3 regions of the Desulfitobacterium dichloroeliminans LMG P-21439 genome follow, and region 1 is predicted to be linked to each of the others. Evidence: riboswitches for the same ligand, from Rfam matches in the RefSeq annotation. Region 1 holds a riboswitch; each other region holds the start of a gene.
The links. A riboswitch is a leader RNA that binds a small molecule or an ion and turns the genes downstream of it on or off. The one in region 1 is predicted to bind cyclic di-GMP.
Positions count from the first base shown of each region.

Region 2: it holds a riboswitch for cyclic di-GMP, as region 1 does, so the genes downstream of both, DESDI_RS08495 (sigma factor-like helix-turn-helix DNA-binding protein) here and DESDI_RS03995 (HD-GYP domain-containing protein) in region 1, are expected to answer to the same signal.
Region 3: it holds a riboswitch for cyclic di-GMP, as region 1 does, so the genes downstream of both, DESDI_RS11335 (Na+/H+ antiporter NhaA) here and DESDI_RS03995 (HD-GYP domain-containing protein) in region 1, are expected to answer to the same signal.

Region 1 is NC_019903.1:861,227-865,486, reverse strand. Features, by position in the region: gene DESDI_RS04005 (helix-turn-helix domain-containing protein) at 34-579, shown strand; gene fdhD (formate dehydrogenase accessory sulfurtransferase FdhD) at 586-1,404, opposite strand; cyclic di-GMP riboswitch class I at 1,601-1,686, shown strand; gene DESDI_RS03995 (HD-GYP domain-containing protein) at 1,794-2,855, shown strand; gene DESDI_RS03990 (CGCGG family putative rSAM-modified RiPP protein) at 2,919-3,188, opposite strand; gene DESDI_RS03985 (2-isopropylmalate synthase) at 3,321-4,260, opposite strand, start outside.
Region 2 is NC_019903.1:1,788,280-1,792,539, reverse strand. Features, by position in the region: gene DESDI_RS08510 (recombinase family protein) at 1-384, opposite strand, end outside; gene DESDI_RS08505 (hypothetical protein) at 488-868, opposite strand; gene DESDI_RS08495 (sigma factor-like helix-turn-helix DNA-binding protein) at 1,422-1,871, opposite strand; cyclic di-GMP riboswitch class I at 2,256-2,350, opposite strand; gene DESDI_RS08490 (AbrB/MazE/SpoVT family DNA-binding domain-containing protein) at 2,606-2,848, opposite strand; gene DESDI_RS08480 (hypothetical protein) at 3,448-3,651, opposite strand; gene DESDI_RS08475 (helix-turn-helix domain-containing protein) at 3,813-4,160, shown strand; gene DESDI_RS08470 (helix-turn-helix domain-containing protein) at 4,230-4,260, opposite strand, start outside.
Region 3 is NC_019903.1:2,403,270-2,407,529, reverse strand. Features, by position in the region: gene DESDI_RS11345 (BaiN/RdsA family NAD(P)/FAD-dependent oxidoreductase) at 1-855, shown strand, start outside; gene DESDI_RS11340 (hypothetical protein) at 1,029-1,598, shown strand; cyclic di-GMP riboswitch class I at 1,724-1,809, shown strand; gene DESDI_RS11335 (Na+/H+ antiporter NhaA) at 1,951-3,120, shown strand; gene DESDI_RS11330 (HutP family protein) at 3,506-3,943, shown strand; gene aroH (chorismate mutase) at 3,959-4,260, shown strand, end outside.

The sequences.
Region 1 (4,260 bases):
CCCTACATATCTAAACTAGGGAGGCGATTATTCTTGATTGAAGTCGGTGAATCCATTCGTGCCATTCGCAAAAGGCTCAATCTCACAACTACTCAATTAGCACAGCAATTGGAGTTAAGCAATGGCTATATCAGCCTCATTGAGAGGGATATCGTTAGCCCTTCCTTGACTACTCTTAAAAAAATCGCTCTAATCTTGAATGTTCCTGTCGAGTCCTTCTTTCTCGATCCAAACTCCGAAGTGGTCTATAGTCATCTGAAAATGCATGAGCAAGAATATCTGCATTCTGAAAATAAAAATTGGCGCCTACTCATCAATCCATCGCCTACGGACCAGATAGGAGCCTATTGTGTGGATATGTCCGATCTGGATAAAAAAATTTACTCACATGAGGGAGTCGAATTGCTCTATGTTTTAGAAGGAGAAAGTCCCATCAATGTGGGAAAAGAGGACTACACCCTTAAAGCAGGGGACGCTTTATATTTCGATGCCTCGATTCTCCATTGGGATGCCAAAGACGTTAAGCTCCCGCGTAAACTCATTGTCGTGACGACTCCACCAGAAAAATTCCATTTTTAACTCTACCTACACCTCAAACGTGGTCTCTGCTTCGGCAACGAGAACCCGCTCCCGGTGGGTATAGACATTCATACAGTTTTTGCGGGCAAAGCCGATGACTGTAATGCCCAACTCTTCAGCCAATCGCAGAGCGAGGTCCGTAGGTGCGGATACCCCGACCAGAATAGGGCAGCCCATCTTCGCTGTCTTAATCACAATTTCTGAGGAGATGCGACCACTAAAAACAATGATTTTTTGAGAAAGATTAACCTTCTCCAAAAAAGCTTGGCCATATAGTTTATCAAGCACATTATGCCGTCCAATATCGACAGCCTGATAATCTAACTTCCCTTCGGATGCTAAGGCCCCGCCGTGGACTCCTCCGGTAAGATGAAAAAGCTCTGAGCCCTCTTCCAACAGATTAATATACTCGCTCACTTTTTGAACAGGGATCTTTAATTGACTCTCAACCTTCTGGGCAAGTCGGGCATCGTTGGCAAAGTAAAAGGTGCTTTTGCCCTTGCCACAGCAGGAAGTGATATAGCGTTTCAGAAAGAGATCCTCACTTAAAGTACGTTCTGAACTAGTCTCCACCCAAACTAAACCCTGCCGCTGATCAAAGGTGATCTTCTTAATCTCATCGAGATGATTAATAATACCTTCCGAACAAAGAAAGCCCACGGCCAATTCCTTTCCTTGGCTGGGGGTGCAGACCATGGTCGCGAACTCTTTTCCATTGATATAGATGGTGAGGGCCTTTTCCACTGCAATATGCACATGCGCTTCACACTGATCTGTTCCCACTATCTTGACAACCTGAGTTTTGTTTGAATTCCCCTGATCCATAAAAAGCCCCCTCCCGATCCCAAAGATAGATAACGTTCTGATAATTCTAACATAAATAAATACAGATTCAAAGATGGCCCAAACTATCGCCAAGCACCATTAAATTCGAGTAAATTCATGATAGCTCCTTGTCCAGAGGAAATTTAGCAATTATAATGGATATACATATGCGCAAGCAGGAAATTGAAAACATAAAGATCGACAATAGCAAACTTGGTGAAAGCCAAGGACGCAAAGCTATGGGTCTTCCAGGAAACACCTGATGATTGCCAAGCTACCGAACACTTAAACTTTGAAATTGTCGCCAAATTATGGCGATTTTTCATTTTGCACACGGGTTAATCCGGGTTTAGAATTGCTTCGAAAAGGATTTTGAAAGGAAGATAAAATTGCGCCAGGTAAGTACTCATCGACTTCAAGAAGGAGATATTCTGGGTCGTACCATATATACCAATGATGGACGAGTTTTGTTAGGAAAAGGAATGGCACTTTCTGCCTCATATATTAATCGTTTAAATAAACTTGGCATCAGCATTGTCTACATTGACGATGAAGTAAGTAAAGATATCGTGATCGAAGATGTCATTTCCGAAGAGCATCGTCGCGAAGCCATGTCCTCCCTAGACAACGCGGTACAAGCGGTTAAAGTCGGCAAGGACTTTGATGGCTTTACGGCCAAAAAATCGATTGATAATATTATTCAGGATATCCTTTTCCAGAAAGATATCTTTATCGGTTTAACCGATATGCGAACCTATGATAATCATGTCTTTGCTCATTCTGTCAATGTCTGCGTTCTCTCAACTGTGCTCGGAAAAGCCCTCAAGCTAGACCACGAAAGCCTGCAAGGACTAGCGATTGGCGCCTTATTCCATGATATTGGCACGGTAAAGCTACCCAAGGAGCTCCTCAAGAAGCGGACGCCCTTTACCCCAGCAGAAGCAGAGCTCTACAAAACTCACGCCAACCATGGCTTTGATATCCTGCGCACCAAGCGCGAGTTGAATTTGCTCAGTGCCCATATCGCCTTTCAACATCATGAGTATTTTAATGGCAGCGGCTATCCCCGAAAATTAGAGGGCGATTCCGTCCATCACTGGGCCCAGATTGTTGGCATCGCAAACTTTTATGATAACCTGGTCAATGACGGCCCCGGCCATACCCATATCGCACCGTATGAAGCTTGCGAGATTTTGATGGGTAGCTCCGATAAATTCTTCCCTAGGGATTTAATCATTACCTTTCTTAAACATATTGCCGCTTACCCGACCGGTTGTACCGTTAAATTAAGCACCGGCGAAATCGGCATCGTTGTGGATCAGAATAAAAGCCTCCCCATGCGCCCCATCGTTAGGGTTGTGCTGGCTGATGAAGACTTCTCTAGTGCTCAGGCCAAGGAATACAATCTGGTGGAAGAACGCACCCTATTTATTGATTCCATTCTGGAGTAAGTATAAAGGCGACCTTATCCTACTTTTGCAGTAAGATAAGGTCGTCTTCTTGTCGTTAATCCCCTACTTCTCAGATAGCTTCCAGACACGCAGTACATAGCCACCGCAGCCGCATTGATCGATGAATTGGTACTTGATACGCTCCCCAAACCGTTGGTCCAGTAGTTCGGTCAAGTAATCGGCCGGATTGCCAAAGGTGGCCGGTGTCACAACGTTGACATAATAGCCCACTCCTGTATCAGCTACTGCCTCTAGAGCATCCTTAATGACAAGGTCACGATCATTTGCATAATCATCATGTTCCAGTCCTACCGAATAGTTCATGTTCTTCATCATTATCCCATCCTTACCTTGAGTCCCGCTTTACTGCCAAACTCTATACTTCATATTAAGAAGGATACCATGAACTGATTGGGAGAAATGTGTTTCAAATCATAGTTTGATATTTAATCTCATGGTCCGAAGTTAAATCGCCTTTTTCATGGTATTGATGGCACTAAATAAGGCTTTCACTGAGGAAGTGAAAATATCCATGTGGATTCCGCAGCCCCAGTGCATCGCACCATCGGGACCGGTAATGCCGACATAGGAAACCGCTTGGGATTTGGAGCCTACCTCCAGTGCATGCTCTTTATAGTTAAGGTTGGAGTAGGATAACCCCAGTTGGCTCTGGAGGGCATTGCTGATTGCGTCGAGACGTCCCTCTCCTTTTCCCGATAACTCCAGTGTTTCATTATTGTAACGTATGGTGACGGTAGTGTGGAAATCTTCCTGGCCGTTGAACCGGAAATTGACCAGTTCAACTGGATTGTCAATATTGACATATTCCTTGACGAAAATATCTTTAATTTCTACGGGCATCAGCTCTTTGTGCAGCTGATCTGAGACATTCTTCACCTTATAACCGAAGTCCTCACGCATCTTAGCCGGCAAATCAAAAGCATAATGCTGTTCCAGCAGGAAGGCAATGCCCCCCTTACCGGATTGACTATTGATACGGATGACATCTCCCTCATACTCCCGGCCAATGTCCTGAGGGTCGATGAGCAGATAAGGCACAGTCCAGTTGTTGCAGTCGCGTTCTTCCCGATATTTCATTCCTTTGGTAATGGCATCTTGATGGGAGCCGGAGAACGCTGCAAAAACCAGCTTGCCTCCATAGGGTTGACGTTCGTGGACTTTCATTCCGGTTAGCTTTTCATAGCCAGCAGTAATATCCAGCATATTTTCAAAGTTCAAGCCGGGGTCCACTCCATGGGAAAACATATTGAGGGCTAAGGTAACGATATCCACATTACCCGTACGCTCCCCATTCCCGAACAGGGTCCCTTCGATGCGCTGTCCACCGGCCAGCAAGCCCAACTCAGCATCAGCTACCGCAGTGCCTCGGTCATTATGAGGATGG
Region 2 (4,260 bases), 930 kb from region 1:
TTCTAAGCTCATAACAAGCTCATGGTACAGTTCATCAAATTGGGCAAATCTGATTTCGCCTTCCATCGGGGAGTAAAGCCGGATACCCAGTTGGTCGAGTCCCCGGAGAAACTCCAGTATTCTCACCATGTCCCGTCCCAGGCGGTCAAGCCTTTTTACCAGCAGTACATCCATTTTTCCGTCCCCGGCGGCTTTCATTACCTCCAGAAGGCCGGTGCGGTTAAAATCCAATCCGCTGCCGAGATCCTCGGAGCTTCCGGTTACCGCAAAGCCCATCTGCTCCGCATAATCAAAAAGCTCTTTTTTCTGGCTTTTTAAGCTGCCGTGTGCATCTTCGGGCGCATCAATCCGGCTGTAAGTCCATGCGCGTTTCTGTTCTTTCATGTATAACCCTCCGTTTCTGTTTTCCTGAGATAAGCAGGCGGCAGGAATTACTCTCCTGCCGCCTGCTAAAAACTAACTTTCTAGCTTTAGAGAATAACCCATGCTATAGCATCCGGAATTCGGTTTTAATCACGTTCTGTTCTTCTTCGTCCCAAAAGGTCTGAACTTCTTCTTCACCGGCAACCGGGATACTCACCGGATCTTTATCGCCCATCTGCATGGGTACAAGATCTTTTAAGATTTTCTGCAGAAGTTCCTGATTCGGGCAGCGGTTAATAAATTCGCCAAAGGTATTCAGTACAAGCCTATCAAGCCTATCCGTCAAAATCATTTTGTTTGCATGCTCTTTATGCAGCATTATAAAATTAGCAATGTTGGATGGAGAATTTTCGAAATAGTAAACCTGCTCGTTTCCGTCATATCTATACACATGTCCGACGATTAGATCCTTGCTTAACAGTTCTGCTAATACTTCTTTTTCCAATCTGCTTTCCCCCTTGCTTATTTTGAATTTAATCTCACAAGGACGCTGCAGGACAAAATTGTCCTGCAGCGTAGTTTCTGAGATCAAAAGATCTGCTTATTCTTCATTCGCACGCTTTTACTCGACACTACTTCCCAAAGCGTAAAGAGTCATAAAACTCTTATAGGGCAACAGCTTAAACGGTTTGTGGTCGGCAAACCTCATAGGAATTTCACCTCTCCCAGGATCTCTGCGAGCCGCCCCCATTGCTTGAGTCTGTGGCTGGACGGAAGTAGCATTGTCACTGTCCATTTCATTGCGAAACAGTCCACCATAGACTGTTTTATGACCGGGCTTTGCCGCTCGTCACCTTCGATGCCATCGGTTCGACAGATGTCTGTCACCCATCTGCAGGCAGTCTTGGCGCGCCCGTCAATGTCGCTGCCGCTCATCACGGCTGGACAGCTCATGTATTTAAGCTGCCGGATATGATATTTTCAAGGAGCAAAAGGGAGAATAGAAAAACCCCCTCACTTACTTCCACGTTGAGCAAGGGGGTTGAACGGAAAAATTTTTAAATTTTCATAAGTTTTTTTAGCTTGCCGAGAATTTTAACTTTTCTGTCATGAATCGTCATCTGTGGGACTCCGGTTTGCCTTGCCAGTTGATGCTCGCTCTTGCTCCTGAAAAACAGCTCGGTGATCAGCTCCTGTTCTTCCGTTGAGAGCAACTTAAGACAGTCCAGCATTTTCTCAATCAGCACAGCCTTCACAGCGGCATCATCCACGCCTTCAGCATCGGCGGCAAACTGCCTGTTTTCCTCCATGAGTCGTTCATAGGAGTCCTCCCGGCTGGGCAGGTATGTAACGGTTCCTTTGACGTAGTCAATCTTATGCCGTTCGATTTTCAGATCGAGCTGCTGGTATTCCATCTTGCGGTCGCTTTTTTCCAGTACCTCAATAATTTCGTCGCTCAAATCGGGATATTTCTCCCGATAATTTGTCTTTCTATTATATTTAGCCATAGGGCTTGTCCTCCATTTCTTGATGTTTGAAATCCTGAAATGAAGAACAAGCGGAGGAGAGCGGCAGCCTATTGAGTTCGATTTTTTATTTAGAGAACAGAAAAAGCCCGCAATTTGCCAATAGCAAATTACGGACTCTTTAATGTCGTCCGAATTACTTGTTAATTGATTTATGTATTGAGTCTTACGAAAGACAGGAATGTCTTTATTTCAAGCCCTTTATAGCTGCCTTTATCCTCATTTTGCCCTCCTTTTTATCCGGGCAAAATGTTTAAAAGACGGGATGACAAATAAAGCCACATTCACGGCATTTGAATTTATAAGTTGTGCCAAAAATAAAACCCTGCCTAAAAAAGGGCAGAGTTACGTTAAGAACACAATCAGTTCGGTAGCCAGGCTGTCATAGTACTACTGCAAGTAGCCCCTTAGACCCTGTGGCTTTGCGTCACTGCTTTTAAACAGTTTTGCCCTTGTCGCATGATTAACTTTTTCTTTGAAAAGTAATAAGACTGGCATCACTTCCTTAAAAGTTACGACCATAAAATTTATATTATTCCAATTAATTCCATTATACAATGATTAATTTCAAATATTTGTCATTTCATGTCGTTTAAATTGTTAAAAAATATTTATTAACTATTTTTTAATAAATTGACTCCATTATTAAAAACAATCCCAAAAAAACCGAGTGCGTTTTTGCACCCGGTTAAGTAGAGTTCTAAATTTTAATATCGTTAAGCTTTGTTTATGATCTCCTTGCATGATGTACAAACATGTTTATCCATCACATGGATAAGATTATCTTTACCCTTACAAAAAACACATCGTTCTGTTGCTTTATGTAAAACGATAGTTCCTTTTTCATTAGTACAAATATCAATTTCATCACCAGATTGAATGTCGAGGCTTGTCCTTAATTCAATCGGCAAGACAACCCTACCAAGCTCGTCTATTTTTCTTGTAGTAATCACTTTCATAATCGTTTCTCCTTATATCTATTTAAGCCGTTCTGATGCCTTATGACGGGTATGGTTATACCCGCTGAATTTTATGCTATATTTGTTTGCATAAAGTTTTTTCTTTGTATTCATCATTACAAACCGGATTGATCTTTGCCAGACTCGTATATATAGATTCTAGCTGCCAGATGCTGTTGCATTGACGATCCAGGCGTTTGCTTAGTCTCAATATCTCGTCAGAAGTATATGGCGGCCCTTTCTCAAAAAGAATTTTACCTTTTTTTCTACATCGCATAATAAGGTACCAATGCCACTCGATTCTGATTGCTAACATCTTCATACAGAGTTTTTTGTACATGAATATCACTCCCGTTACTAATACTAATAGAGGTAATGTAACTCTACTAGTATTAGTATATCATGGTTAATATGTCAATATCTGTCGAAAGAAAAATATATAGATAAAAATAATTCTTTTTATTTTTTATGTATTCTATGCTCTAAAATAACCAATCCAGCAAGCACTATAACCAGTATTCCGATCAGAGTGAAAATATAAATAGGGTCAGGCATTTTCCCATATTTACTGTAGTAATCAAGTACAAAATTCACATTTATCACTTCCTGCCGTTTTTATTTAAATGAATGATGTTCTCATCAAGGATGTTTACGCTCTGCCTAGACTGTTTCTGTTTGGATTCCTCATGCTGCTTTTCTCTATGCTTTTTTATTAAATTCACTATACCTGTTACAGCAAGAATGCCGGTTAAGACAGCCAAAGCTATCAGGTTGTCTCTTGGATTATCCGAATACCACATCATCGAATCTCGCCTCCTTTGGAAAAAAATGCATATATTCCAAGTATAGACAAAATTCATACCTCAGTCAAGGCTTATTAGTCATAATCTTAATAAATCTGACTAATATAACCTTGTCATTATCACCGCCACCATATAACTTCTATATGATGGGTGGTGATTTAATGAGTGATATTTCAAAAATTGTAGGTGACAGGATAAGGATTTTAAGATCTGAAAAAGGGTTGAGTCAAGAGGACCTGGCAGGAAAAGCAGGCATAGATTCCTCTCATTTAGGCAGATTGGAAAGAGGAGAAAGGAACCCTTCTTTAATTAGCTTAGATAAAATCCTTAAGGCCTTGGGAGTAACTTTCGAGGATCTGTTTAAATACATACAGCCGACTAACACGGAAACGGACAGTACCACAATGTCCCTGATAATAAACAAGCTTAATACCTTAAGTCTTGAAGACCAAAAACTGATTTTAAATCTTATCGACACGACGTTTCAGCTAATGAAGCATAAAGCCTAGCAGTTAAAAAAACTGTTAGGCTTGTTTTTTATGCGGCTCTATAAAGTTCTGTGTATCATCTGAACATAGTTATTTAGACTTTGCCTCTTTTATCAGTGTT
Region 3 (4,260 bases), 1.5 Mb from region 1:
CTCCTTCAAGAAGGCGAAGTCCGCGGGGTTCGTTTAAGCAATGGAAAGATTATTGAAGGAAAGTCCGTAATCATCTGCACTGGGGGAGGATCCTATCCGGCGACTGGCTCCAATGGAGACGGGTATCGAATGGCTCGAAAACTAGGACACAAGGTTATCACACCAAGACCATCGCTTGTTCCGATGAGGACTTATGAAGACTGGGTGACGCAAGTTCAAGGACTTGCCCTAAGGAATGTGGAAGCATCCTTATGGTATGGAGAGAAAAAGCAAAAGACAGAATTTGGCGAAATGCTCTTTACTCATTTTGGGGTGTCCGGTCCTATCATTCTTACTCTAAGCCGTTGGGCGGGGGAGGCCTTAGCCAAAGGAAATAAAGTTCAATTAACAATTAACCTCAAACCGGCACTGACTTCGGAGCAGCTGGATCAGAGGGTCCAACGAGATTTCAAAAAGTTTTTAAATAAGCAGTTCAAGAATTCCTTAGATGAAATGCTCCCCAAGAGTTTGATTCCTGTGATCATTCAGTTGTCTGAAATTCCTCCCGAACGAGCGGTTAATAGTATTAGTCGTGAGGAAAGAAAGCGCCTGGTGCAGTTATTGCAAGTACTCCCTTTAACTATTACGGAAACTTTGCCCTTAGCCGCAGCAATCGTAACAGCTGGGGGAGTGGATGTTAAGGAGATCGACCCAAAAACAATGGCTTCAAAGAAAGTTCAGGGAATTTTTTGGGCTGGAGAAGTGGTGGATGTGGATGGAGTGACTGGAGGATACAACCTGCAAGCTGCTTTTGCCATGGGCTATCGAGCCGGGCGAGCAGCGGGTGAATATGTTTTGACCTATCAGAATGCATAACATTCACAGTGCGCAACATTCACGGTGAATAACGGCGAACAGCGAATTCGTATTCAGGGATGAGTGAAATCTAAAGGAAACAGTGTCTCCACGCTATTTTTATAGAATAAACGAGTTGTTATATCATGTCTTAGTTCAATGTTCGACGCATACACTAGTGAAGAGGTGAAGTTATGCGTCGTTTGAGTTTTTTTAGCAGGAATAAGAAACGTGGAAGAATCAATACCCGCTCTTGGGGGAGAGTGTCGAGTAACATAGGCTCTAGAAAAAGTTCTTCCTTTGGTTTTCAGAAGTTAGAACAGGTTATTGTTCGTGCAGTGGTGCTCTTGACGGTGCTCTTGGTTGTGGTTCAGATGGGACTAGGGTTGGCAAAGGATCCCGTTGATTATTACATTTCAATAGCTCAAGATGTAGAGGCACCCTCCATAAGCAGTACCCCGGTATCAAGTACGATAACACCGGACTTGATACTGGAAACAGTTCCTCACACATCGCAAATAACTCTCAAAGCCGTTCCAGCGGCACCGGTTCGTGTGATTCAAAATGGAAAAGTACTAGGAACATTAGCACGGGGAGAATTGGCGATCTCTGCTCAAACAGGAACACTACAATTAGATGGAACCAATGTGTCAGCCATTGTTCGGGTGCAGGTCATACAGAAAGCTCCAGAGTTTGTTGATCCACGATTGAATCAGGTCGTTATCGTAGAAAGGAATATCCAAACTTTAAGAGTTGGGCGCTAAAGTATGAGTAGGTTAATGTGCATAGCTGTGGGTTGAAAATTTAATGATAAAATATGTTGAATTTTGTTGCCTACAGTAGTTTCTTTGTGCTATACTCGGGTAAATTACGATAATTAAACATCTTATAATGGTTGGGGCAAACTTTGCGAAAGCACAGGACGCTAAAGCTATGGATCTAAGGTCGACAGACTAGGATCGCCAGGCTACAAGTGTTTAAGAACTTCTTAGGGGAGAGTGGTTCCTTTTTGGACTACTCTTTTTTTGTGTCTTTTTTGAAGGGAGGCTGTAGAAAAACGACTGTATGAGTCCGTGGATTATTTTCCATACTATTAACATTTGAGGGGGAGATTTGATGAGTACGCAGAAAAAGACCATTAATTTCTTGCAAGAGTTTTCAATACCATTAATTCTAGGTGTTTTTATCGCACTTGTCTGGGCTAATTTGGCCCCGGAGAATTACCACCATTTTGTGCACAATGAAATTATCGGGAAAATATCCCTTCATTTCTTTGTTAATGATATCTTTATGGTGTTCTTTTTTGCTATGGCTGCGATTGAGATTACCCAGAGCCTGCTGCCTGGAGGTAGTCTAAATCCAATTAAAAGAGCTATTAACCCATTAATGGCTACTGTAGGTGGAGTATTAGGCCCGGCGCTGGTATTTATTGGCCTAAATGCACTTATAGGTAGCCCTGAATTTGCTAAAGGATGGGGTATACCTACAGCCACCGATATAGCCTTAGCATGGCTGGTGGCAAGGATTGTGTTTGGGTCTCATCACGCTGCAGTATCCTTCTTGCTACTCTTAGCTATTGTTGATGATGGAATCGGCCTTATGATTATTGCCTTCTTTTACCCCGATCCAGCCAATCCTGTAGCCCCAATTTGGTTATTGCTTACGTTAGCGGGAATGCTTGTCGCTTATGGACTTAAACGCAAAAACGTCCAGAGCTACTGGCCCTATATCATCTTTGGGGGAGCGTTGAGCTGGACCGGGCTTTATCTAGCTCATGTCCATCCAGCACTTGCGCTGGTATTCATCGTTCCCTTCTTGCCTCACGCTCCTAGAGAGGAGTTTGGCTTATTTGAGGATGACCCCAAGGATCATTCTACTCTGAAGACATTCGAGCATGAGTGGAAGATTTTCGTAGACTTCGGTCTTCTGCTATTCGGATTAACCAATGCAGGGGTAGAGTTCTCAGGAATCAGTACCCTCACATGGCTCGTTTTCATCGCTCTCATAGGAGGTAAAACTATCGGGATATTCCTAATGGGAGCTTTGGCTACAGCTATCGGCTTTCCATTTCCTAAAGGCATGGGGTATAAAGAGCTCTTTGTGGCAGGGGTAATAGCGGCTATGGGACTTACTGTTGCGTTATTTGTCTCAGGTGTGGCCTTTGTCGATCCGGGTCTGCAGGGTGCAGCGAAGATGGGAGCTCTTTTCAGTGCAATTGCGGCAGTTATTGCTATTATTGCAGGTAAGATGCTAAGAATTAAGAAAGTAAAAGACACTCAGAGTTAATGATGTCACCACCCAGTGGTTTGAAGCAGGTCGTCTGGAAAGATTGGACCTGCTTTTTCTTTTGCATCTTTAAGTAGCAGGTCCGGATTATTCGATTGAGTTAATGATTAGGGATTGAAAATTGATCTGATACATCATATAATATAATTTAATATCTTGATAGATATTCTATGTAGAGCATACATAGTGTAGGACGGTTGGGCACTTCGATGTTTTTGTCCCTTAATTTCATAGAGGAAGGATGGTAGGACGGTGAATTAGAGATTAGACACCGTAGGTGTCTTTTTTATTATCTTTTTTAGAGAATGTACTATGTCTGAAATCACTTAGTGTAGTACTATTAAGGTTGGGTTAAGATAATCAAGGGGACCCCTTTGTGAAAGGAATGAATAGAGTGGTAGCTGAGAGTAAGAAAATTGCTATGGCGGCTTTGCGCATGGCCATGACAGAAAGCCGGGAAGAAGAAGCTCACTTAAAGGAAGGATTCGGCCGGCATGGAATCCATACAGTAGCAGTGGATTATGGTGGCGAATATCTTACCGCTATTAAGAAAATCGTAGAAAGAGCCATTGTCTCTGCAAAAAGAGAAGGAGTCATTAAAGAAACTCATGGGGACGAAGGGGCTGTAGCCGGCGCAACTCGGGAAGCACTAAGTCAGATTATGCCGAAAGCCATGGGTCTCAATATCGGCGGAAAAATTGGAATTGCTCGAAGAGACGAACACCTATCGGTAGCAGTCTTCTTTGGAGTAGGACTATTGCATCTCGATGAGGTAGCAGTGGGACTTGGGCACAGAGCTGTCCCCGGAGAAACCAATGCTTAAAGGAGAATGATTAATATGGCCGGTATGCGTGGTATACGTGGCGCAATAACGATACAAGAAAATGATGCAGAACAAATACGTCAAGCAACTCATGAGCTCCTAGAGGAAATAGTAAGGCGGAATTCATTAGCCCCAGCGGATATTGTTAGTGCGATTTTCACATTAACAAAGGATTTAGATGCTGCATTTCCTGCAGCTTTCGCTCGTCAGCTGGGCTGGGATCGCGTCCCGATGCTTTGCCTCAATGAAATCCCTGTTCCAGGGTCTCTACCCCGATGTATCCGCGTTTTGCTTCATGTAGAAAGCCCTTTGTCACA